Regions from separate parts of the Exiguobacterium sp. 17-1 genome, predicted to be linked through region 2. Evidence: predicted binding sites of a transcription regulator. Region 2 holds the regulator's gene; each other region holds the start of a gene.

Region 1 (7,429 bases), on a different contig from region 2:
GATTACATTGAAGTCTATGCGCCGAGTGATGCCTGGGGCCGGGCAATGGTAGCACTGGAACGGTTGACCCGGCACTCGACGTCGGAGTTTGCCGTCCGGCGGTTCCTGCTCGATGATCAAGATCGATTTTTAGAAGTCGCGGTCCGGTGGAGTCAGTCGAGTGACGAGCACGTCCGGCGCTTGGCGTCAGAAGGAACCCGTCCACGCTTACCATGGGGACAACGGATTCCGGCGTTGATTGCTGATCCACGTCCGGTCCTGCCGATTTTAGATGACTTGCTGCAGGACGAGGCGCTTTACGTCCGCAAAAGTGTCGCCAATCATTTAAACGATATCGCGAAGACCCATCCGGAACTCGTCATTGAACGATTGGAACAGCTCGGGAACCATCCGCATACGGACTGGATTTTACGGCATGCCTCACGGACACTCCTGAAACAAGGACATCCGGACGTCTTGAAGGCGTTTGGTCTCGTCACGCGCGGAACGGTGACGGTCGACGAACTGACGGTCACACCCACGTTGCCGATCGGCGGGGAACTGGCTTTTTCGTTTCAGGTGACGACAACAGAGCCGCAAATCCTCAGAATCGAATATGCAATCGACTATGTCAAAAAGCGGGGGACGAGTCAAAAGGTCTTTCGGATCAGTGAACGGCAGGTCAGTGAACAGGAGACCTTTACGAAACGGCAGTCGTTCCGGAACTTGACGACGCGCGTCCATTATCCGGGTACGCACCAGCTGACGATTCTGATTAACGGTGAAGCATACGCGACAGCAGCTTTTGACGTAGAGGAGGAAACAGAATGAACGGTCGCCATCCGAACTTTACGACGTCCCGCTTGCATATTGAAGCAGCAGATACGACGGACGGTTGTGTCTGGACACTGCAGACACGGGATAGACAACAGATTGCGACGATTCAGTTCAGCGGTCAGCACCTCAGTTATGACGCAATTGATCCGACCGATCGAGCGGGCTACATCGAAGAAGCGTTGACGGTCATCGTCGCGTATCTCGCCCGGACGTTGTTATTGCCGTTCGTGACAGGACAGGACGGAGAAGCAGAAGTTTGGATTAGGAATGGATTTCATGCTGACGGACCCATTTTCCGGCGTGACTTGACGCATTAGAAGTGGGGAAAATCATTAAACAAAGTGAACCAAGAATCGTCTTTCCTCCACTCGCTTTTCTCAGGCGGAACGCAAGCCGCGGTCGTCCCCTGACGACCGGGTCTCGCCTGTTCCTGACGGAAACACGCTTCCTTTTCCTGTAGAAGTCGAGTGGAGTCGACGATTTTTCTGAATAGGAAAAAAATAAAACCGTCTCCTCAGAAAACGTGCTTCTGAAGAGACGGTTTTTCGTGTCCGGATTACGGTTCTGAGATGCCGTTTGCGAGCAACAACATAAAGGTGATGACCGATAACGACAGTAAAAAGGCAGTGTTCGCCAACATACTGAACCATTGAACGTAGTTATTTGTCGATCGGAGACCAAGCACCAGCGAAACGATATACCCGAGTCCGACCAAGATGTTGAGACCGATCGGCACCCACAGGCTGAGATTCGGGAAAAACCGTCCGCTCAGTAAGTAGGACGTCAACATGTTAAACAGCAGCAAACCGAGCGTCAAGAACACTGGAAAATACGTCTGCTTGGATCGGTTCATCGTTCGACCAGATTCGTCGACCAATTAAAGTGTCGGCAAATCGTTTCGGCACTTTCGCCGGCTGAACGGCCCTCGGTATCAAGCCGTAAGTAGTTCGGATACGGCAGTTCCCCCGGAAGCGAATGCGTCCGGTACTGTTCAGCGGTTTCAAGCAAGTTGGCTTCCGACGCGGCGATGTCCCGTTTCGTGAACTTATGTAGTAAACGATTTTCCGTCTGATTCCGGGCAAGACGGGTCGACAGAGCGGCTTCCAGTTCAACGATGAAGACTTCGGCACCGGCTTCTTCAAACAGTTGAACGGTCTCTTCGATGAATTCGATACCGCCGCCCTCGACGCCAAACAGGCACAAAAATGTAAAGATGACGCCTTCGAGATCACTGACCGCCATTTCCTTAAACATCTCCCGCCGGATCAAGTCCTTTAGCTTATGATGCGCCGGTTTCGTGAAATCAAAATACGGATGCAACAAGTCGATCGTCTGATGGTTGTGGAATAATTTCATGCCCGTTTTTTGCTCGAGTTCCTGACCAATCGTCATCTTGCCGACCGCTTGCGGACCGAGTAATAGTACAAACTTCATCCTGACACATCTTCCTTTTTTTGTTAATACTAGCACAGAAAAACAGAGTGTTCCTATTAGAACGTTTGTTCGTAAAATGATATAATAACAGTAAGACATGTCGTCGTTTTAGGACCGAATGGAGGTCGTTGATTATATGGAACATTGGAAGGCAGTACAGGGCTATGCAGGCATGTATCAAGTCTCAACAGCAGGGAACGTTCGGTCGCTCGACCGGATCATCGAGACGAGTCGTGGTGTCAAACAACGGCGGCAAGGTGTCGTGTTGCGCCCATGGATCAATCAGGAAGGCTACCGGAAAGTGACGTTGTACAAACAAGGACGCGGGGAACGGTTTTATGTCGCTGAGCTCGTCGCCAAGGCATTTCTCGATTCCGAGGCCACGCACGACCGGATTATCCGGGCAGACGGTGATCGCGTAAACGATCAGATTGATAATCTGACCGTCAAACCGTCGACAACTCAAGCGTACGCATCGCTCCTTGACGAGTTCGACCTGTTATTGATGCAGCATATCGAATTGTCGCCGCGGCAAATCCGGGAGATTCGGCTTCGGTATCAAACCGAGCTTTCGATTCGCCGGTTGGCGTTGACCTATCAGGTGACGGAAAACCGGATTCGCAATATCATCGACAAAAAGGAAGCCCAGTATACTAGTTAAGCAATAAACAGACCCTGTGCCTCAGCACAGGGTCTGTTTATCTTTAATGGGACGGACCGACAATCGTCCGGTTGAGGGACTCGATTTGTTCACCGATGATGTGACCATGCTGTTTCAGTTCCTGTTGCCGGGCACTGTTGGCCTGAATGTTTGCTTCAAGGGATTGGCTGTAGTGGGTCAGCTCAAACAGAATCGTTTCGATCAGTTGGAAGTGTTCCCGAATCCGCGGTTGGACCGAATAGACGAGCGTCCGGTCCGTCTCGACCTGGATGAGTGCAGCTTCAATCTGTTGGGCATGATTGAGGACGGAAGCAATCCGGCGGGTGCTCTGTTCAAGTTGTTCGTGTGTTGTCTCGATTTGATTCGTCATCTGGACAACATCTTGTTCGATTTGTCCGAAGCTTGCCGTCAAATCCCGGTTCGCCTGGTTGATGTGATCGATACTCCGCTTGATGTCGAGTGCGAGTGATTCGACTTCTTTTGCGACGATGACGAAACCACGGCCTTCTTCGCCTGCGCGTGTTGCTTCGATCAAGGCATTCAACGATAAGCGGCGTGTCGCTTCCGCGACCTGTTGGATGTAGCGGATCGAGGCATGCATTTGTTGATTGCGCTCTGTCGCTTCTTCCAGTGACTGTGACGTGTTGACAGACAGGGTCCGTAACAACGTTGTATCCTGTTGCAATGAGTCTAGAATCCGGTGACTCGTCGTCGCTTCGTCATTAAAGGAGCTGACCCGTTGATGGCTCGTTTGGATCGACTCGTCCATCGTCGCGAGTGCCTCGATTGAGGTCGTCAACAGTTGCCCGGATTCCGTGATGATCTGTTCCATCTGCGTCGACTGGTTTGTCAACGACGTCGCCACTTGATGGACAGCGAGGACGGATTCATCAATCGAGGCGAGTTGGGACGAAAAACCGGGTTGAGTCGCCTCCAGTCGTTCGCTCGCAATCGAAATTTCTTGTGTCAAACTACCGACTTGCTGCATCAGTTGGTTGTATTGGTGCGTCAATTGCTGTAATTCAAACGTCGTCGTCTTGATGCTGATCGGCTGATAGGTCCGCCTCGCGTACGCCTCTTCAATCTTTAAGGACAAGACGGACAGTGGAGCCAATTGCTTTTTGATGCGGGCCCGAATCAACAGACTGACGAAACAGAGGACGATGATTCCGAGCACACCGAGTTTCAAGGCGAGTGCCTTAGCGGGTGCGACCAATCGTGCTTGATCGACCGATAAGAACAGGACATCATTCACTTCTTGAATCGACATCGCGAGAACGAACCGGTTGTTGCTCGTAAACGTTGTCACCCGTGTTTGCTTCAATTGTTGCATCACATCTTTTTTCTGTTGTGCCGTCAACGTCAACGGTTGGATGGCTACGTTTTTAGTTGCGAGCGACTGAATGGCCGCATCGTACTCGTCCCGTGCCATATCGGCGAGCTGCTGATTTTTTAAGCGTTTGATGGCGCGTGTCCGTTCCTGTTCGTCTTCCGGATAGGCTAAGTAGATCGAACGGATATTGGCATCGAGCATCGTCATTTCCCGTTCGAGCCGTTCACTGACGGACTTTGTCGACGCGCGGTAGAGTTCTTCGACGCTTAAAGCACTGATCAGTAACAGACCCATCGCGACGATCGGGATCAGCCAGTTGTTTAATTGTTGGGCCAATAATCTTTTTTTCTGTGTAGGTTGCTTCATTCGTTTTATCGCCTCCATGTTTCCTATCGGGAAGGAAAGACGATAATTTTATGAAGGAATCGTAGCGTTCTTGTAAAGGTTGAGCGCACAAAAAAGGACATCCGAGGATGTCCACTGTCAGCTGGCATGTGGCAGGTAAGTCGAGACGAAACTCGTCGTCATCTGTAAGAGCTGTTGTGTTTCTTCTTTTGGTTCTGAGGTAACGTAAATAATCAGGGCAGCGGCGACGGCAACAAAAATAATGACGACGAGAATGACGAAGAACGGCATCTTACTTTTCTTTTTTTCCTCTTTCATATCCATGATTGAATACCCCCTTATTTAAGTGGAAACGGTCTCTTTGAAGTGTTTCCCTGATGAAAAAAATGGAAACCTGCAAAGAAGCTCAAGACAGGAAGCAGACCATCCGATAGAGAACTGTACAGAGTATGAAGTTTGTCAGTCGAAGGGGTGTCCGTGTGCCATGTTGAGTCAGTTTAATCAGTTCCTGTTGAATTTTTCATTGTTGATTACATCACTCTTATTTGCATTTTTACCACTCCGACACGTCAAACGAATTTCACCGGCTTCGCCGGTCAAAATTCGCATCCTGGTAGGGGTAATTGCCGGTTTTATCAGTGTATTGCTTGTTCTCAACAGCATTACGTATGATGGGGCAAAAATTGATTTACGGCTCGTCGCTCTTGTCACGGCATATTATTACGGCGGCTGGGTCAGTGGCGGGATTACGACGCTCGCGATTCTTGGGGCACGGTTTGCGATTACGCCGCCGGGTGCTTACGAAGGATTGATTCTGACCGGCTTGATTTGTATCGCTTTACTCGTCACGGCAAGCATTTATCGTCGTTTTGCTTCACACACGCTCAAAGATTATTTGATCTTGATTGGCATCGGTATCGGATACAGTTTACCGGCCCTCTATTTATTGACGGCAACGTTTGACCGATTTCTTGAAATCGCCTTGGTCTATATTGTTTTCATTTTACTGGGCGGTTATGTCACATACCGTTTCCTGCAGGAATTACGCAAACACTTCCAGTTCGTTCAGATGCAACAGGAACTGGCATTGACCGACGGACTGACGAATCTCGCCAACCGGCGGAAACTGGACGAGACCCTTGCGTCTTATGACAAAGATGGTTTTGCCTTTTCTGTCTTGATCGTCGACATCGATTTCTTCAAGTCGGTCAATGATACATACGGCCATGACGGGGGCGACGTCGTGTTACGACAGCTGAGCCATCTGTTGCAACACTGTTGTCCTGACGAAGCACTCGTTGGGCGTTACGGCGGGGAAGAGTTTGTCTTGTTATTGCCGGACATGCCGCTCAAAGAAGCCGTCCGCCTCGGGGAAACGATTCGCTTGGCCTGCGCCGATCAACATTTTGTTTTCAGCACGTATCCGGCATTCCATGTCACGTTATCGATCGGGGCGGCCTCGTCGGATCAAGGCGAGACATCGTTTGAAGTCGTCCAAAAGGCCGATCAGTCCCTTTATCAAGCGAAGCAGACGGGACGGAACAAGGTCGTCGGCTACAGCGAAGAATAATCCAACACAAACAGGCGGGCTCCTCGGAGTCCGTTTGTTTCATGCTGCACGTAAAACTTATTCGCCGACCATCCCGTCATGGTCATTGTCCCGCATATGGGGATAGAGCCAATGGTCCTCTGTAATCGGCATAGCGAAACCGGCGTCTTTGGCTTCTTGGATCGTGACTTGTCCGTTGCCGTCGGTATCGACAGTTGAGACATCACCCGTTGTGTCGGAAGCTGGTTCCGGATCGGCAGGGGCTTGTGTCGGTTCTTCTTTGTCTTCAGTCAGACCGAGTTCGGCATTCACTTCATCCGGGTTGACGTTATCGAAATCATCAACGATTTTATTTCCACGTAGCGTATACGTATAGTGATAATGCGACGGGATTTGTGTCGTCGTATCGGGATACGTAATGGTCGCTTCAAAGTCTGTCACCTCACCGGCCTTGCGGATGGTGTTTTCCATATAAGCTTGATCGCCGTGGCGATTGAGAGTGCTGTCCTGTGGCGTGATGTTATAGGCGTTTGAGACACCGCCGAGCGAGTCGGCAATGACGTGTCCCTCGTCAAGCTGCGGACTCTCGACACCGGGGACCTTCGCTTCATCCGAATAGTAACGGCCGGATGATGTCGTCTCCTCGGCATCATTTTGTAAGGTGATTTTTTTGGCAACGACTTTGACCAGTTGCGCGTGTTCGTTCGTAAAGGCCCAGTACTCGCGGTCGCCAAAACCGATGTTGACGACGACATTTGGTTCCCGGTCACCCGACATATCGCCCCCGTCGACGGTCAGTTTTGTATAGCCCGAAAAAACGGAGTTCTTCGAAGACTTGGCTGTCGCGTCAGCAATGGCCGTTTCGGTGTTCGCAGGTTTTTTCGTAACGGGTTTCTCAGACGTCTTGTCTGATTCGACCGGTTTAGTTTCTGTTTCTGCCTGCTTCGATGAATCCTGTTGAATGGTTGCTTGATCAATCTTTGGTTCTTGCGAAGTTGTTTCTTCACCGGCACATCCCGTTAAGAGAAGGGCAGCTAGTGGTAACGCAAAGTAAGTAAAGGATAGTTTCATAGGTAGACTCCTTAAATGGCATGACATACTTGTTCATTTTAGGAATCTTTTATCCTGAATACAAGCGGATTTTAAATATCTAACTAAATGAGAGATATATTGGCAGGTAATTTATCAAAAGTAGTGTTTCAACAGACAGACATTTCATAACAAAAAACACGCCACTAAAAGTGACGTGTCCGAGCTGGTGACTTGAATTAAAATCGCGTAGTACTATAGG
Region 2 (7,429 bases):
ACATCACGTACAAGTATGTTGCGGAGCAACTGCAGGCAAAAGGGTATGACATCGTCCGACCATTCGTCGGCAATTATATGACATCGCTTGAAATGCATGGTTTCTCGATCACCTTGCTTCCGGTGGACGATGAGCTGGTCGGCTACCTGGATGCAAAAACGAACGCGATCGGATTCTAACTAAAAGAGGTGCACACAGATGAAGTTATCAACTGCAGCATTCCGTGAAGCATTGCTTAAAGCAGCTGCCGAGCTGGAACAACATAAAGATGAATTGACAGATCTTGACCGGGAAATTGGTGACGGGGACCACGGCATCAATATGTCACGTGGCTTCCAAGCCGTTCAAAAAGAACTCGAAGCACAAGAGGAATATGAAGATCTTGGTGTCTTATCAAAACAAGTCGGAATGACGTTGATTAAAACCGTTGGGGGGGCGTCCGGTCCGCTTTACGGTACGGCGTTCGTTAAATTTGCCGGAGCGTTTAAAGGAAAAACAGAAGTCGAGGGTGCAGAACTGGCAGCTGCTTTTAAAGAAGCGACAGATGGCATCAAAATGCGCGGGAAGTCAGAGTTTGGACAAAAAACGATGGTCGATGTATGGACACCGTTTTACGAAGCGCTCGAACAAGAGAGTGATTTGAATCAAGCACTGGATCAGGCATTGGCGGATACAAAAGAACGGGTGGCGACAAAAGGACGGGCCTCTTACTTCGGGGATGCGACGAAAGATGTTCAGGATCCAGGTGCCTTATCGAGTTCACTTTTACTTCGAGCCATTACGGAGGAAATGTCATGATTAATTTGATTTTAGTATCCCACAGTGAGAAGTTGGCAGCCGGACTGAAAGAACTATTGGCTGAGATGGCTCCAGATACACCGGTGTTACTCGCAGCTGGTCTTGCAGATGGTAGTATCGGTACCGACGCATCTCGAATTGAAGAGACGATGAATGAATTGACGGATGACGGTTTGATTTTGACCGACATCGGATCGGCGACGATGAATGCGGAACTGGCCTTAGAACTATACAGTGGGGACCGGAATGTTCAGTTCGTCGAAGCACCACTGGTAGAGGGCGCTTTTTTAGCGGCAGTCTTAAGTGGTCAATCAAAATCGCTGGATGATATTGTATCCGGCGTCAAGGCAGAATTTTCTTAAGGCACATAGTCTGACTAACAGGTTCGTTTCCGTACAGGAAGCGGGCCTGTTTTTTTAGTGAAAACAAAAAAACTGGTATTCCGCGAGGGAACACCAGTCAAGAAATCAGGCGTTGACTTCTTTTTTGTTCGGTTTAAATGCCATTGTCGCTTCAACCGCTTTTTGCCATCCAGCATAACGCTGTTCGCGATCGTCTTCTTTCATCTCTGGTTTGAACTGACGGTTGAGTTTCCATTGCTTTTTGATTTCTGCTTTATCTTTCCAGTAACCGACTGCGAGACCGGCAAGGTAAGCAGCACCGAGGGCAGTTGTTTCATTGATTTCTGGACGATCGACTGGTACGCCCAGGATGTCTGACTGGAACTGCATCAAGAAATCGTTTGAAACCGCACCACCATCAACGCGCAACGTTTTCAGTTCGATTCCTGAATCTTTTTCCATTGCAGTCAAGACATCACGTGTTTGATAAGCAAGTGATTCGAGAGTCGCGCGAACGAAATGTTCTTTGTCCGTTCCGCGTGTTAAACCGAAGATGGCTCCACGAACGTCGCTATCCCAGTAAGGAGCACCGAGTCCGACGAATGCAGGAACGACGTAAACGCCTTCTGTCGAATCGACTTTTAAGGCATAGCCTTCTGAGTCTTTCGCATTTTTCAACATCCGTAAACCGTCGCGTAACCACTGAATCGCAGAACCGGCCACAAAGATTGATCCTTCAAGCGCATATTCGACTTTTCCGTCGACACCCCAGGCGATTGTCGTCAACAGACCGTGGTTAGATGAAACAGCTTTTTCACCAGTATTCATCAGCATGAAGCAACCGGTACCGTATGTGTTCTTTCCTTCACCAGGTTCGAAGCATGTTTGACCGAAGAGGGCTGCTTGCTGGTCACCGGCGATTCCGGCAATCGGAACTTCAAAACCGAAGAAGTGATACGGAACAGTGTTGTCATAGACTTCACTCGATTGACGGACTTCCGGTAACATGGATTTTGGAACTGTCAGGATTTCAAGCAACTCATCATCCCATTTTTGTTCGTAAATGTTGTACATCAATGTCCGGGAAGCGTTTGTATAATCTGTGATATGCGTTTTGCCGCCAGACAACTTCCAGACGAGCCATGTGTCGATGGTTCCGAAGAGAAGTTCACCGTTTTCGGCTTGTTCACGTGCACCTTCCACGTTATCTAAAATCCACTTCACTTTTGTACCTGAGAAGTAGGCGTCAATCAGGAGACCTGTTTTATCGCGGAATGTTTGATTTAGACCTTGTGCATTCAGCTCATCACAGATACCAGATGTTTGACGCGATTGCCAGACAAGCGCGTGATAGACCGGTTTACCTGTTTCTTTGTTCCAGACGACCGTCGTCTCACGCTGGTTCGTAATTCCGATACTTGCGATTTGGCTCGGTTTGATATCAGCCGTTCCGAGAGCATCTGCCATGACAGCGAGGATCGATCCCCAAATTTCATTGGCATCATGCTCGACCCAGCCTGGTTGCGGGAAGTATTGTTTGAATTCCCGTTGTGCCGAGTTCACGATTTGACCGTCATGATCAAAGATAATGGCACGTGAACTTGTCGTTCCTTGATCGAGTGCTAAGATATACTTGTTTTCCATTGTAAAGTCCCCCTTGAAGTGTGAGTTGAAGTCTTTTCGTCAATTAAAACAGCATTTGATGAAGGAAAACGGCAATCGCACCACCGATGAATGGACCGACGACTGGGATCCAAGAATAACCCCAATCTGACGAACCTTTTCCCGGGATTGGTAAAATGGCATGGGCAATCCGCGGTCCAAGGTCACGGGCCGGATTGATGGCATACCCTGTTGTACCACCAAGCGAGAGACCGATGACGACAACAAGAAGACCAACGATTAACGGGTTTAGACCGTCAGCGAATGAGTTGGCACCAAATGCTAGGATTCCGAAGACCAAGACGAATGTCCCGATGATTTCAGAAACAAGGTTTGAACCGGTATGGCGGATAGCTGGTCCTGTTGCAAAGACACCTAATTTTGCAGCTTGGTCATCTGTCGCTTCAAAATGTTTCATGTAATGAAGCCAAACGAGTACCGCACCGATAAAGGCTCCGATTAATTGAGCGGCGATGTAGACAGGTACATCTGCCCATGGTAAATCAGAGTTTAACGCTAGCGACAATGTGACCGCTGGATTAAGGTGGGCACCACTGGCGGCTGCAATATAAACTGCAGTCATGACGGCGAGACCCCAAGCAAATGTGATGACGATCCAGCCGCTGTTCTCAGATTTCGTCTTTTTCAAGACAACCCCTGCAACGACCCCATCCCCGAGCAAAATCAGAATCATTGTTCCAATCAGCTCACTAATAAAGTTACTCATGCAAAAACCCTCCCTTTGGATTAAAGCAAATATTGGCCTTTCCATTTAAACCTACATCTAATTGATAACGTTTTCAATACAAATAATTCAAATCTTCAAATTAAATTTTCCTTAATTTATGTTTAAAAAAATGAAAAATGGATAACAAAAACCCTTTGTTCATTTTTGTGATGAACGAAGGGTTTTCAGCGGCGTTTTTTTCGCTTTTTTTTAGTTCGAAAGAAACTGCTGGAATGATCAAGAACGATATGGATCGTACTGGCAACCATGATGCCGGTGATAAAAGCAGGCATGGCTGCAAACCAGGAATCGACCGTACTCGACTCGATGATTTTCAGGTACAGCGCTAAAAATAAAAGTGGAATCACGAAAGCCGCGCTGTACAGCAGGCGAATGAGGTCACCGATGATCAAGCCATGCGACCAGATGGAACGGTGGGGCATGATTTTGACATACGGCATCCAAAGGACACGTAGCGGTCCGTGGCGATAGTAAGGTTCAGACTTCAAATCGAGGTCGGGTGAAAGCCAAAGGGTGCCGACAGCGATGCCGACAGCAGTTGGAAGCCAATCCGTCTGCTGCGTTGCGACCGAATACGCAACGTAGCCGGTTAAAGCAACGGTATTGACTGTATCATGTACATTTCCAGAAGGCATAAAAAAAGACCAGCTGAGCTGGTCCCTCGCTTAGTGGATCGTCCGATATACGCCGATGACCTTGCCAAGAATCGAGACGTTATCGAAATACATCGGGTCCATCGAGTCATTTTCTGGTTGGAGACGTACTTGTTGATCTTCTAAGAAGAACCGTTTGACTGTCGCTTCGCTATCTTCGGTCATAGCAACGACGATTTCACCATTCTCTGCTGTGTTTTGCTGACGAACGATGACCCGGTCACCGTCTAGAATACCTGCGTTGATCATGGACTCACCATCAATCGTCAACATGAAGACATTTTCGTTCCCGACGTAATGTGCAGGAAGTGGGAAGTGTTCCTCAATGTTTTCGATGGCCGTGATTGGAAGACCAGCCGTTACTTTCCCGATGACGGGAATATGCACGATGGCTTCGTGATCTTCATCAGGTTTATCAAGCAATATCTCAATCGCACGTGGCTTAGTTGGGTCACGGCGAATCAGTCCGCGTTTTTCTAGACGATCCAAATGACCGTGTACCGTTGAGCTTGAAGCAAGACCAACAGCTTCACCGATTTCACGAACTGAAGGCGGATACCCTTTCAGTTTCACTTGAGCAACGATGTAGTCAAGGATTTCTTGTTGTCGTTTCGACATTTTCCGCATATGAATTGCCACCTCTTTCCGGATTGGTTTTTGAAGGTTATAGGAATACATGTTTCTAAAATCACTATAACATAGAACAAATGAGCGTACAAACAATTGTTCGACATTTTGTGTTGACCGAACACTGGTTCTTGGTTTAAGATGAGTTATGCGAACAATTGTTCCGAGAACATCTATTCTAAATCATTTTTAATTGGAGGGATTTATCATGATGCATACGATTCGTACCCATGCCTTTTCCATTGTTTTTTATACGCTCAGCCTTGCTTTCATTCTTTTTCTCTTAACGCCTCGACCGGACGAAAAGGTCGATCAACTCTTGACGGCTTCTGTTACGGTCGATCAAAATGCGACAGTCGAACAAGTCGCCGAAGTCTACAACGACGGTTCAATGACGGACCAAGAATATGTCGAATGGTTGATTGAGAATAATGAATTAAAGACGACACATGTCATTTCGAAAAACAAAATCGTTGTACCAATCGCGCAACAATGACAAACTGTAAAAGTTGTCAATGAACGAACAGGGGTGTGAAGTACGATGAAAGTAGTAATCTACTGTCGCGTCTCGACGGAAAAAGAAGCACAGGACAGCTCGCTTGAGCGGCAAAGGTCAGAACTGTCGGGACTCGCTGCAACAAAAGGATTTGAAGTCGTGGAGATCATCACGGAAAAAGAAAGTGGTTACGACGTTGACCGGGAAGGGATGTTGTCCGTTCTCGATTACGTCACACGTCAAGCCGTGGACGCCGTTCTTGTGACGGATGATACACGGATCGGGCGCGGGAATGCCAAAATCGCCATTTTACATACATTCCAAAAACATCAGGTTCAACTGATGACGATGGAATCGGATGGCGAGTATAAATTGGCAGATGCCGAAGCGATGGTGCTTGAAATCGTATCGCTCGTCGAAGAGTATCAACGGAAACTGCATAATGCAAAGATTGCCCGCGGTATGCGACGGGCTGTCGAAAATGGTTTTCGTCCCGAACAAAACCTGAACCGCCAAGGTGAAAATGCTGGTCGGAGCCGGAAGGAAGTCCCGATTGAAGAAATCGTGCGGTTACGTGAGTTAGGACTGACATTTGCGGACATTGCGGTGACATTAAGAGGGATGGGACATGACATTTCGAAAGCGACCGTCAACCGGCGTTATCTGGAATATAAAGAAGTTGTCAGTACGTACGAATAGGGAAGCAGGTTTGATGCCTTAGCTGCGCATCAAACTTGCTTTTTTTTTTGGTGTCTTTTACAGTAAGGTTACTATTGAATGCTCAACTTTGAGTCAACAGAAAGAGGGATACTATGTTATCACAAGAACAATTAGACCGGATTAATGAATTAGCCAATAAATCAAAAGTCGAGCCGCTGACCGATGCGGAAACGACGGAACAAAAAGAATTACGGACGGCCTATCTCGAAGCATTCCGCGGTTCATTCAAAAATCAGATGATGGGTATCAAGATCGTCGATGAAGAAGGAACGGACGTAACACCTGAAAAACTAAAGCAGGCACAAGAAGAAGAACGGAACAAACAATAATCGGAAAAGCTATGTCACTCAATGGGATGAGTGGGGTAGCTTTTTTTGAGAAAAAGTTCGTAATGTGTATCACGAAAGTGCCAAGAAAACGGCAATAGAGAGCGCATTCATTTTAATGTGACATACTATTTAGAAAAGTTGTATCACATTTCTGGGTATGCTAAAATGAGAAGGAATTTGTGAAAAAGAGAGAGGATGATTGTTTTGACGAACATGACAACAGTAGAATTATTAGCAGTAAATACGATTCGTACCTTATCAATTGATGCAGTACAAAAAGCGAACTCGGGTCACCCGGGAATGCCGATGGGTGCAGCACCGATGGCATTTACATTATGGGCGGATCATATGAACCACAACCCTAAAAATCCAGAATGGTTCAACCGTGACCGTTTTGTACTTTCAGCAGGACACGGTTCAATGCTTCTCTACTCACTCCTCCATTTATCAGGTTATGATCTCGCGATGGATGACTTGAAGTCATTCCGTCAATGGAACTCAAAAACACCGGGTCACCCGGAATACCGTCACACAGCAGGTGTCGATGCGACGACTGGTCCACTCGGACAAGGCATCGCGATGGCTGTCGGGATGGCGATGGCAGAACGTCACCTCGAAGCGAAATACAACCGTGACGACTTAAACGTCGTCGATCACTTCACATACGGCATTTGCGGAGACGGCGACTTAATGGAAGGTGTTTCAGCAGAAGCGGCTTCACTAGCAGGACATTTAGGTCTTGGTAAACTCGTGGTTCTGTATGATTCAAACGACATCTCGCTTGATGGCGATCTCGATAAATCGTTCTCGGAAAACGTTCAACAGCGTTTTGAAGCGTACAACTGGCAAGTTATCCGTGTCGAAGACGGAACGGATCTTGATTCGATTTCAAAAGCAATCGAAGCAGCAAAAGCTGAAACGACAAAACCGACATTGATTGAAGTGAAAACAGTCATCGGATTTGGTTCACCAAACAAATCAGGGAAATCGGCTTCACACGGTGCACCACTCGGAGATGCGGAAATCAAGTTGACGAAAGCAAGCTACGTTTGGGA
Region 3 (7,429 bases), on a different contig from region 2:
AGACGACAGCTTGTTTGACGGACATCTTCGTCACATCACCGATGTGGATTCCTGACACTTTGACTGCCAATGATTCGCGTTTCAAGCGGTGTCCTTTACACGTCGGACACGCTTTTTTCGCCATGTACCCTTCCATCTGTTCACGGATGTAGTCCGATGATGTCTCTTTGAAGCGGCGCTGCAGGTTATTCAGGACACCTTCAAAGAATAACGATGTATTGCGGACCATCCCGAAGTCATTTTCATAACGGAACTGAATTTCTTCCTTCGTGCTACCGTTCAACAAGATATCGCGGTGTTCTTCCGACAATTGTTCAAAAGGCGTATCCATGTCGATGTTAAAGTGGTTGCAGACAGCCGCCAGCAACTGAGGATAGTATTGTGAACTCGTTGGTTCCCAGGCGATAATCGCCCCTTCGTTGAGCGATTTATCCGGATGCGGCACGACGAGATCGACATCGACTTCCAGTTTCGTCCCGAGACCGTCACACGACGTACAGGCACCAAACGGTGAGTTGAACGAGAACATGCGTGGTTCGAGTTCACCGATCGAGAAGCCGCAAATCGGACAGGCATGGTGTTCGCTGAACAACAGTTCGTTCCCGTCCATCGTATCGACGATGACGCGACCGTCAGCAAGACGAAGGGCCGTCTCGAGTGAGTCCGCGAGGCGGGCTTCAACGTCCGGACGCACGACGACCCGGTCGACGACGACTTCGATCGAGTGTTTTTTATTTTTCTCGAGTTCGATTTCATCCGTCAAATCGATCGTTTCCCCATCAACACGGACGCGGACGAATCCTTCCTTTTTCAGGTCTTCGAAGACTTTCACATGGGCGCCTTTGCGTCCGGAAATAATCGGCGCGAGAATTTGCAGACGGCTGCGTTCCGGCAGTTCCATCACTTGGTCGACCATCTGACTGATTGTTTGGCTCGAGATTTCGATTCCGTGATTAGGACAGATCGGTTTCCCAATCCGTGCATACAGCAGACGCAGATAGTCATAAATTTCCGTGACCGTCCCGACCGTCGACCGCGGGTTTTTACTTGTCGTCTTTTGGTCGATTGAAATCGCCGGACTGAGTCCTTCAATCGCATCGACATCCGGTTTGTCCATCTGACCTAAAAACTGACGGGCATAAGCGGACAGACTTTCGACATACCGCCGTTGTCCTTCCGCATAAATCGTATCAAACGCGAGGGATGATTTCCCCGACCCCGACAAGCCCGTCAAGACGACGAGCTGATCGCGCGGAATTTCGACATCGATGTTCTGTAAGTTATTGACGCGAGCGCCTTTGATGATAATTTTGTTCTTTTTTTCTGCCAACTTAGGCACCTGCTTTCAATTCTAAGATAAGGTCTCGCAATTCAGCTGCCCGTTCAAACTGCATGTCTTTCGCCGCTTGACGCATCTCTTGATCGAGTTGTTCGAGCAACGTTTCGCGTTCCGGTTTTTTCAGTTTGTTGAACTTCTCGAGTTTTTCGACGGTATCATCATTCTCAATCGTCGTACTGATGACACCACGGACATCTTTTTGAATCGTTTTCGGCGTGATACCGTGTTCTTTATTAAAGGCGAGCTGAATGTTCCGCCGCCGATCGGTTTCATCAATGGCCCGCTGCATCGAGTCGGTCATCTTATCGGCAAAGAGAATGACGTGCCCTTCCGAGTTCCGGGCCGCCCGACCGATCGTCTGAATCAGCGACCGTTCCGAACGCAGGAACCCTTCTTTATCGGCATCGAGAATCGTCACGAGCGAGACTTCCGGAATATCAAGTCCTTCCCGCAACAGGTTAATCCCGACGAGGACATCGTATTTGCCGAGCCGTAAATCGCGGATGATTTCAATCCGTTCGAGTGTCTTGATTTCCGAGTGCATATAGTTGACCTTGACGCCATGTTCTTTCAGGTAGTCCGTTAAGTCTTCCGACATTTTTTTCGTCAACGTCGTCACGAGAACCCGTTCATTTTTCGCGACGCGCTCCCGGATGTTATCCATCAGGTAGTCGATTTGTCCGGTGATCGGATGAATCTCGATCGTCGGGTCGACCAGTCCGGTCGGTCGGATGATCTGTTCAACCATCTCTTTTGTATGTTCGATTTCGTAAGGACCCGGTGTCGCCGAGATATAGATTGCCTGGCTGACCTTCTCTTCGAATTCCTCGAACCGGAGCGGCCGGTTGTCCTTCGCTGATGGCAGACGGAAACCGTGGTCGACGAGGACTTGTTTCCGTGCCTGATCCCCGTTGTACATGCCGCGGATTTGCGGCAACGTCACGTGTGACTCATCGGCGACGAGCAGGAAGTCTTTCGGGAAATAGTCGATCAGCGTGTACGGTGTCGAGCCCGGTGGCATTAAGTTCAAGTGACGGGAATAGTTTTCAATCCCGGAACAGTAACCCATCTCGCGCATCATCTCGAGATCGTAGTTCGTCCGTTGTTCGAGACGCTGGGCTTCAAGCAGCATACCGTCTTCGCGCATCTTCGCGAGTTGCGTTTCGAGCTCAGCCTCAATGTTCGCAATCGCTTTTTGCAGACGGGTATCCCCCGTCACGAAGTGGGATGCCGGGAAAATCGAGATGTGTTCCCGGTCGGCAATGATTTCACCGGTCAATGGATCCATGTCGCGGATTCGTTCGATCTCATCTCCGAAAAATTCGACCCGGACACATTGTTCATCACGCGACGCCGGGAAAATTTCGACGACGTCTCCCCGGACGCGGAACCGTCCGCGCTGGAAATCGATATCGTTCCGTTCATATTGGATATCGATCAGACGGCGTAACATCTCATTCCGTCCCATTTCGTTTCCGACACGTAACGACAGCACATGGTTGTTGTACTCTTCCGGATTACCGAGACCATAGATACACGATACCGACGCGACAATCAGCACATCTTCGCGTTCAAACAAAGAAGATGTCGCCGAGTGACGTAATTTATCAATCTCATCATTGATCGATGAGTCTTTTTCGATGAACGTATCCGTCGACGGTACGTACGCTTCCGGTTGATAATAATCATAAAAGCTGACGAAATATTCGACTGCGTTATTTGGGAAGAACTCTTTGAACTCCGAATACAGCTGACCGGCAAGCGTCTTGTTGTGCGCTAAGACCAATGTCGGCTTCTTAATCTCTTTGATGACGTTCGAGACGGTGAATGTTTTCCCTGTTCCCGTCGCTCCAAGTAACGTCTGATGGCGCTCGCCGTTCTTGACGCCTGCAATCAGTTTTTCAATTGCCACCGGTTGGTCGCCACCCGGTTCAAATGGTGATACTAACTCAAAATCCATCGTATTCTTCCCCCTCATCCAGTTCACAAAATCTATTTTTATTGTACCACTTTACGAACAAACATTCGATTTTGAAGTGCTCCATTTAAAAGTTACCCGTTTTTCACCAAAAGAAAAAGTCCAGCACGGCGGCTGGACTGTTTTTTTAGCTGGATTTTGATTTTGACTCACTGAAGTGTCCGGATTTTCGTCCGTTTATTACCGGGCTCACTGACGAACAAAATCCCGAGATCGTGATGATCCTGTTCATAAAAAGCCCGCTGTGCGAACCGGACGTCTCCGTTATGGTTCATAACTTCGAGACGGAGATACGGCTTATGTTTTTGAATCGCTTCATAAAATGATTTCTCCGACTCGACGAACTCTCCGTTGACCTTATAAATCGCTTCACCCGGAATCAGTCCCATCTCAGAAGCCGGTTTCTCCGGTAACGTCCCGAGAATGACGACACCACGTTTTCCATTAAGGAACAACGGGGTCTGTGACCGGTTGAGTCGCTTCGTCCGCTGATGCAGAATCAGGTGAATAATTAACAAGACAGGCAAGCCGTACAACCAGACATCCTGTCCGGTCAAGAATGCCCCTGCCGCGAGCACGACAGACAATAAGAACGTGATCAGTCGCCCTTGGATCAGGGGACGGATCAACTGTTCCGGTAACTGGCCAGTAAAGAGGAAGCTGAAGCCGACCGGCAAGAACAGGACGATCGGAACGAACTCCGGAAACGACCATTGCGGAATGAAGGCTTCCAGACTGCTTCCCGGCACAAGGACGACGAGCGGAATCAACCACAGTTTATTGGACGATAGACCACCGATGTAACGTCCCCGTTTCGACAAGACGAGCGAAGGCGATAAATTCTTTTTTCCCCGCCAGATGAGCAACAGGAATTCGGCACCTAACGATAGGGCTGCAAGCAGTAACCAATCGCTGACACTGACATCCCGAAGACCATCAATCCGGTCACTCGTCATGAACCAGGTGACACCTGCTAAGATGACAAGCGACCCTAACGGTAAATTGAATCGAATGATACCAGTTAACAGAATCAAGAACGTCAACACCATGAAAGCAATCAGAAACTCGGACGAGACCGTCAATGCAAGACTTACACTGATGACGGATAAGACAAGACCAACTACGAAGCCGGGAACAAGCGTTTCGAAGACATCGGTCCGTTTGCTGCGCGTCCGTGACCGGAACAGGTTCCGTTCACGTTTGACACGTCGCACACTGAGTAAAAAACTGACTAGAATTGCTAACCACAAGATTGGACTAGCAAAGAGACTAATCACTGTCCAACCGATTCCATCGAGTAATTCCACGCTCATTCAGACCTCTTTCTGTGAGTTATTGTGCAGCGACTTCCAACGCCTTGATGCGCTGAACATCATTTTTTTGATCTTCCAGTTTCTTCAGAAGACGGCTTTCCATTTCGGATGCCGTCACTTGATCGATTTTACCGGTCACTTCGAGCTTCGCTTCTTTTTGGAGACGCTCGACAGCCTGTTTCATCGTATCGCCGAAGTAACCGTCCTGCCCTTTTGGATCGAAGCCGATCGCTTCGAGAACCAGGTGCGCGTTTTCAACAGCTTTGCCGTAATCTCCGCTTGCAAGTGTCTTGTCATCCGTTAGAATCTTCGTCACATTGAAGTAATCCGGCTGTTTGACTTCGACTGTCGGCTTGACGCCTTTTTTATGAATCCAGTTTCCGTCCGGAGTCAGCCATTTATTCGTCGTCAGTTTCAAATCACTGCCATCTTTTAAATCATAGGCACTTTGAACGATTCCTTTTCCGAACGACTTCGTCCCGACCACTTCCGCACCGGCACCTTCTTTTAGACCGGCTGCCAGAATTTCAGAAGCCGAGGCCGATCCACTGTCTTCGAGGACAACGAGCTTATAGGGTTTCTTCTCGTCCGCTTTCCCGAATTCCTGCGTCCGTTCGCCTTTGTTATCTTCTACTTGGAAAATCGGTGTCTCCTTCGGAATGAACGGAGCAATCATTTGTGAGACTGCCGTCAGCAGACCACCCGGATTTCCCCGGACATCAATGACAAGTCCATCAATGTTTTTCTCTTCGAGCGCTGCGAGTTGTTTTTCGAACTCTTTTGCCGTCGGGTCCGAGAATTGTGTCACTTGCAGGACACCGATCGTCTTGCCGTTAACTTTTTCTGTCTTCGAGTAGACGGTTTCGATCGGAATCGTATCGCGGACGATCGTAATCTTCATCGGATCCTGTCCGCCGCGTTGAATCGTCAAGACGACTTTCGTGCCTTTTTCGCCGCGGATTTTTTTTACCGCTTGATCCGTTTTCTGTCCTTTTGTTGATTTACCGTCGATTTCTAAAATAATATCTCCTGGTTTGATACCGGCTTTTTCAGCAGGCGATCCCTTGATCGGTGAGACGATAACAATCGATTCGCCTTTTTGTTCAAGCGTCGCGCCGATTCCTTCGAACGACGATGACAAGTTCGTGTTGAACGATGCGGTTTCCGATTCGTCCATATAAACGGAATACGGATCTTCGAGGACTTCCGTCATTCCCGTCAATGCTCCTTCTAACAACTCTTGATCCGATACGTCTTCCAAATAATTTTGTGAAATCATCTGTCGGACCTGATCAATCTTTTTCCAATCCCCCGTTGCTTTAGACGAAGAACCCGTCGCCACTGAATCCGTTCCACCTGCCGCTAACATCCCGACAGCCCCTGCTCCAAGACCCAAACCAAACGTACTGACCGCTATGACGGCCGTTGTCGATTTTTTCACGCGTAATTCCTCGTTTCTGGTGTAAACCTGCTATTTTTTTCAGTATAGCAAAAAAAGATAGGTTACCCTACCTTTTCGTCAGTCGCGTATTGAAGTTATAAGATGTAAGGTGCCGGATCAACCGCATTCGGTTGCCCGACGGCCCACTCGCCGCGATGAATCTCAAAATGAAGATGCGGTCCCGTCGACCAGCCGGTTGAACCGAGTTTGCCGACGATATCCCCCGGCATGACCGTTTGTCCGGCCGTGACCGAGACAGAATCGAGATGCCCGTAAACGGTCGTCCAGACTTTGCCTTCAATCAGATGCGTAATCATGACGACATTTCCGTAGCCGGTCGCACTGCCAGCCCGGAGGACAATCCCACCGGCCGCTGCTTTGATTGGTGTTCCTTTGGCATTAACGAGATCCAGTCCGGTATGCCGTTCCGACTTCCCGGTCAGCGGATTATTGCGAGGACCGAACGGGGACGAGACATAGCCGGTCACAGGCAACAGGAAGGGCTTCAAGGCCGTTCCCGTTTCGGGTGTCGCCGGTTGGGAAGAAGGTGCTTCCGTTACCGGTTCCGAAGCCGTCGGCGGGCGAGACGTCGTTTGGTTTTGTTCTTTCTGCGCTTTTGCTTCCTGTTCTGCCTGCCGCTCGGCCTCTGCTGCTTCCCGGGCGGCTGCTTCGGCTGCTCTTTGCGCCGCTTCTGCACGTTCTTTTGCCTCTTGTCGGGCCTGTAGTTCGGCCGCCCGCAACTCTTCCAGCTGACGACTGATCAGACGTTGTTGGTCCTCAAGGATCGCGGCTTCCTCCGCTTTCGTGAACTGTTCCTGCTGTAACTGTTTAACCTGATTGTTCAACCGGACAACCAGTGTCCGTTTGACTTCGGATTCCGCGATGATCCGGGTCTTTAGAATCAATAGCTTCCGCTGCTCTTTTTTTAGTTGTCCGAGAATCAGTTCCTGCTCGGACCGTTGTTCTGTTAATTGTTTGACGTTCGCTTGGTACGTCTGTAAGACACCATCGTCCTGCTGGATGATTTCACTGACGGTGCTGAAACGTGAAATCAAATCCCCAAAATCCTTGGCATCGAGCAATACTTCGATGTATTTGACATCCCCATCCCGTTGAACGGACCGCAGACGGTCTCCGATCAATTTTTCCTGCGCTCGCAGTTTGGTCTCAGTTTGACTGACGGCACGGGTGACGATCGCCAGTTCCTCTTTGGCAACAGAAACAGCCGCCTGTTGATCCGCAATCTTACTCGCTAAATCTTCCAGACGGCTGTTGACTTCATCAAGACGCGCTTTCGCTTCCTTGCGCTCTTGTTTCGTCAAGACTAACTTCTCCGATGTCTGATTCTGCGATTGTTC

What was found. The regulator LexA, encoded in region 2, represses DNA repair genes until DNA is damaged. The targets are predictions, from matches to a motif close to CGAACATATGTTCG.
Region 1: a site for LexA is predicted at 2,309-2,322, ahead of MUN34_RS11890 (NUMOD4 domain-containing protein). Genes of this name have one in related genera too.
Region 3: a site for LexA is predicted at 3,354-3,367, ahead of uvrB (excinuclease ABC subunit UvrB). Genes of this name have one in related genera too.

Annotation. Positions count from the first base shown of each region.
Region 1 covers NZ_JALIGJ010000004.1:171,023-178,451, forward strand. The annotation lists gene MUN34_RS11870 (DNA alkylation repair protein) at 1-810, shown strand, start outside; gene MUN34_RS11875 (hypothetical protein) at 807-1,133, shown strand; gene MUN34_RS11880 (hypothetical protein) at 1,373-1,669, opposite strand; gene MUN34_RS11885 (DEAD/DEAH box helicase family protein) at 1,666-2,250, opposite strand; gene MUN34_RS11890 (NUMOD4 domain-containing protein) at 2,387-2,911, shown strand; gene MUN34_RS11895 (methyl-accepting chemotaxis protein) at 2,955-4,610, opposite strand; gene MUN34_RS11900 (hypothetical protein) at 4,728-4,913, opposite strand; gene MUN34_RS11905 (GGDEF domain-containing protein) at 5,074-6,159, shown strand; gene MUN34_RS11910 (DNA/RNA non-specific endonuclease) at 6,217-7,209, opposite strand.
Region 2 covers NZ_JALIGJ010000002.1:572,756-580,184, reverse strand. The annotation lists gene dhaK (dihydroxyacetone kinase subunit DhaK) at 1-179, shown strand, start outside; gene dhaL (dihydroxyacetone kinase subunit DhaL) at 199-798, shown strand; gene dhaM (dihydroxyacetone kinase phosphoryl donor subunit DhaM) at 795-1,160, shown strand; gene glpK (glycerol kinase GlpK) at 1,266-2,783, opposite strand; gene MUN34_RS08770 (MIP/aquaporin family protein) at 2,827-3,528, opposite strand; gene MUN34_RS08765 (metal-binding protein) at 3,714-4,184, opposite strand; gene lexA (transcriptional repressor LexA) at 4,215-4,829, opposite strand; gene yneA (cell division suppressor protein YneA) at 5,038-5,325, shown strand; gene MUN34_RS08750 (YneB family resolvase-like protein) at 5,371-6,024, shown strand; gene MUN34_RS08745 (DUF896 domain-containing protein) at 6,138-6,374, shown strand; gene tkt (transketolase) at 6,570-7,429, shown strand, end outside.
Region 3 covers NZ_JALIGJ010000001.1:384,209-391,637, reverse strand. The annotation lists gene uvrA (excinuclease ABC subunit UvrA) at 1-1,330, opposite strand, end outside; gene uvrB (excinuclease ABC subunit UvrB) at 1,332-3,299, opposite strand; gene MUN34_RS01850 (PDZ domain-containing protein) at 3,467-4,630, opposite strand; gene MUN34_RS01845 (S41 family peptidase) at 4,650-6,071, opposite strand; gene MUN34_RS01840 (M23 family metallopeptidase) at 6,167-7,429, opposite strand, start outside.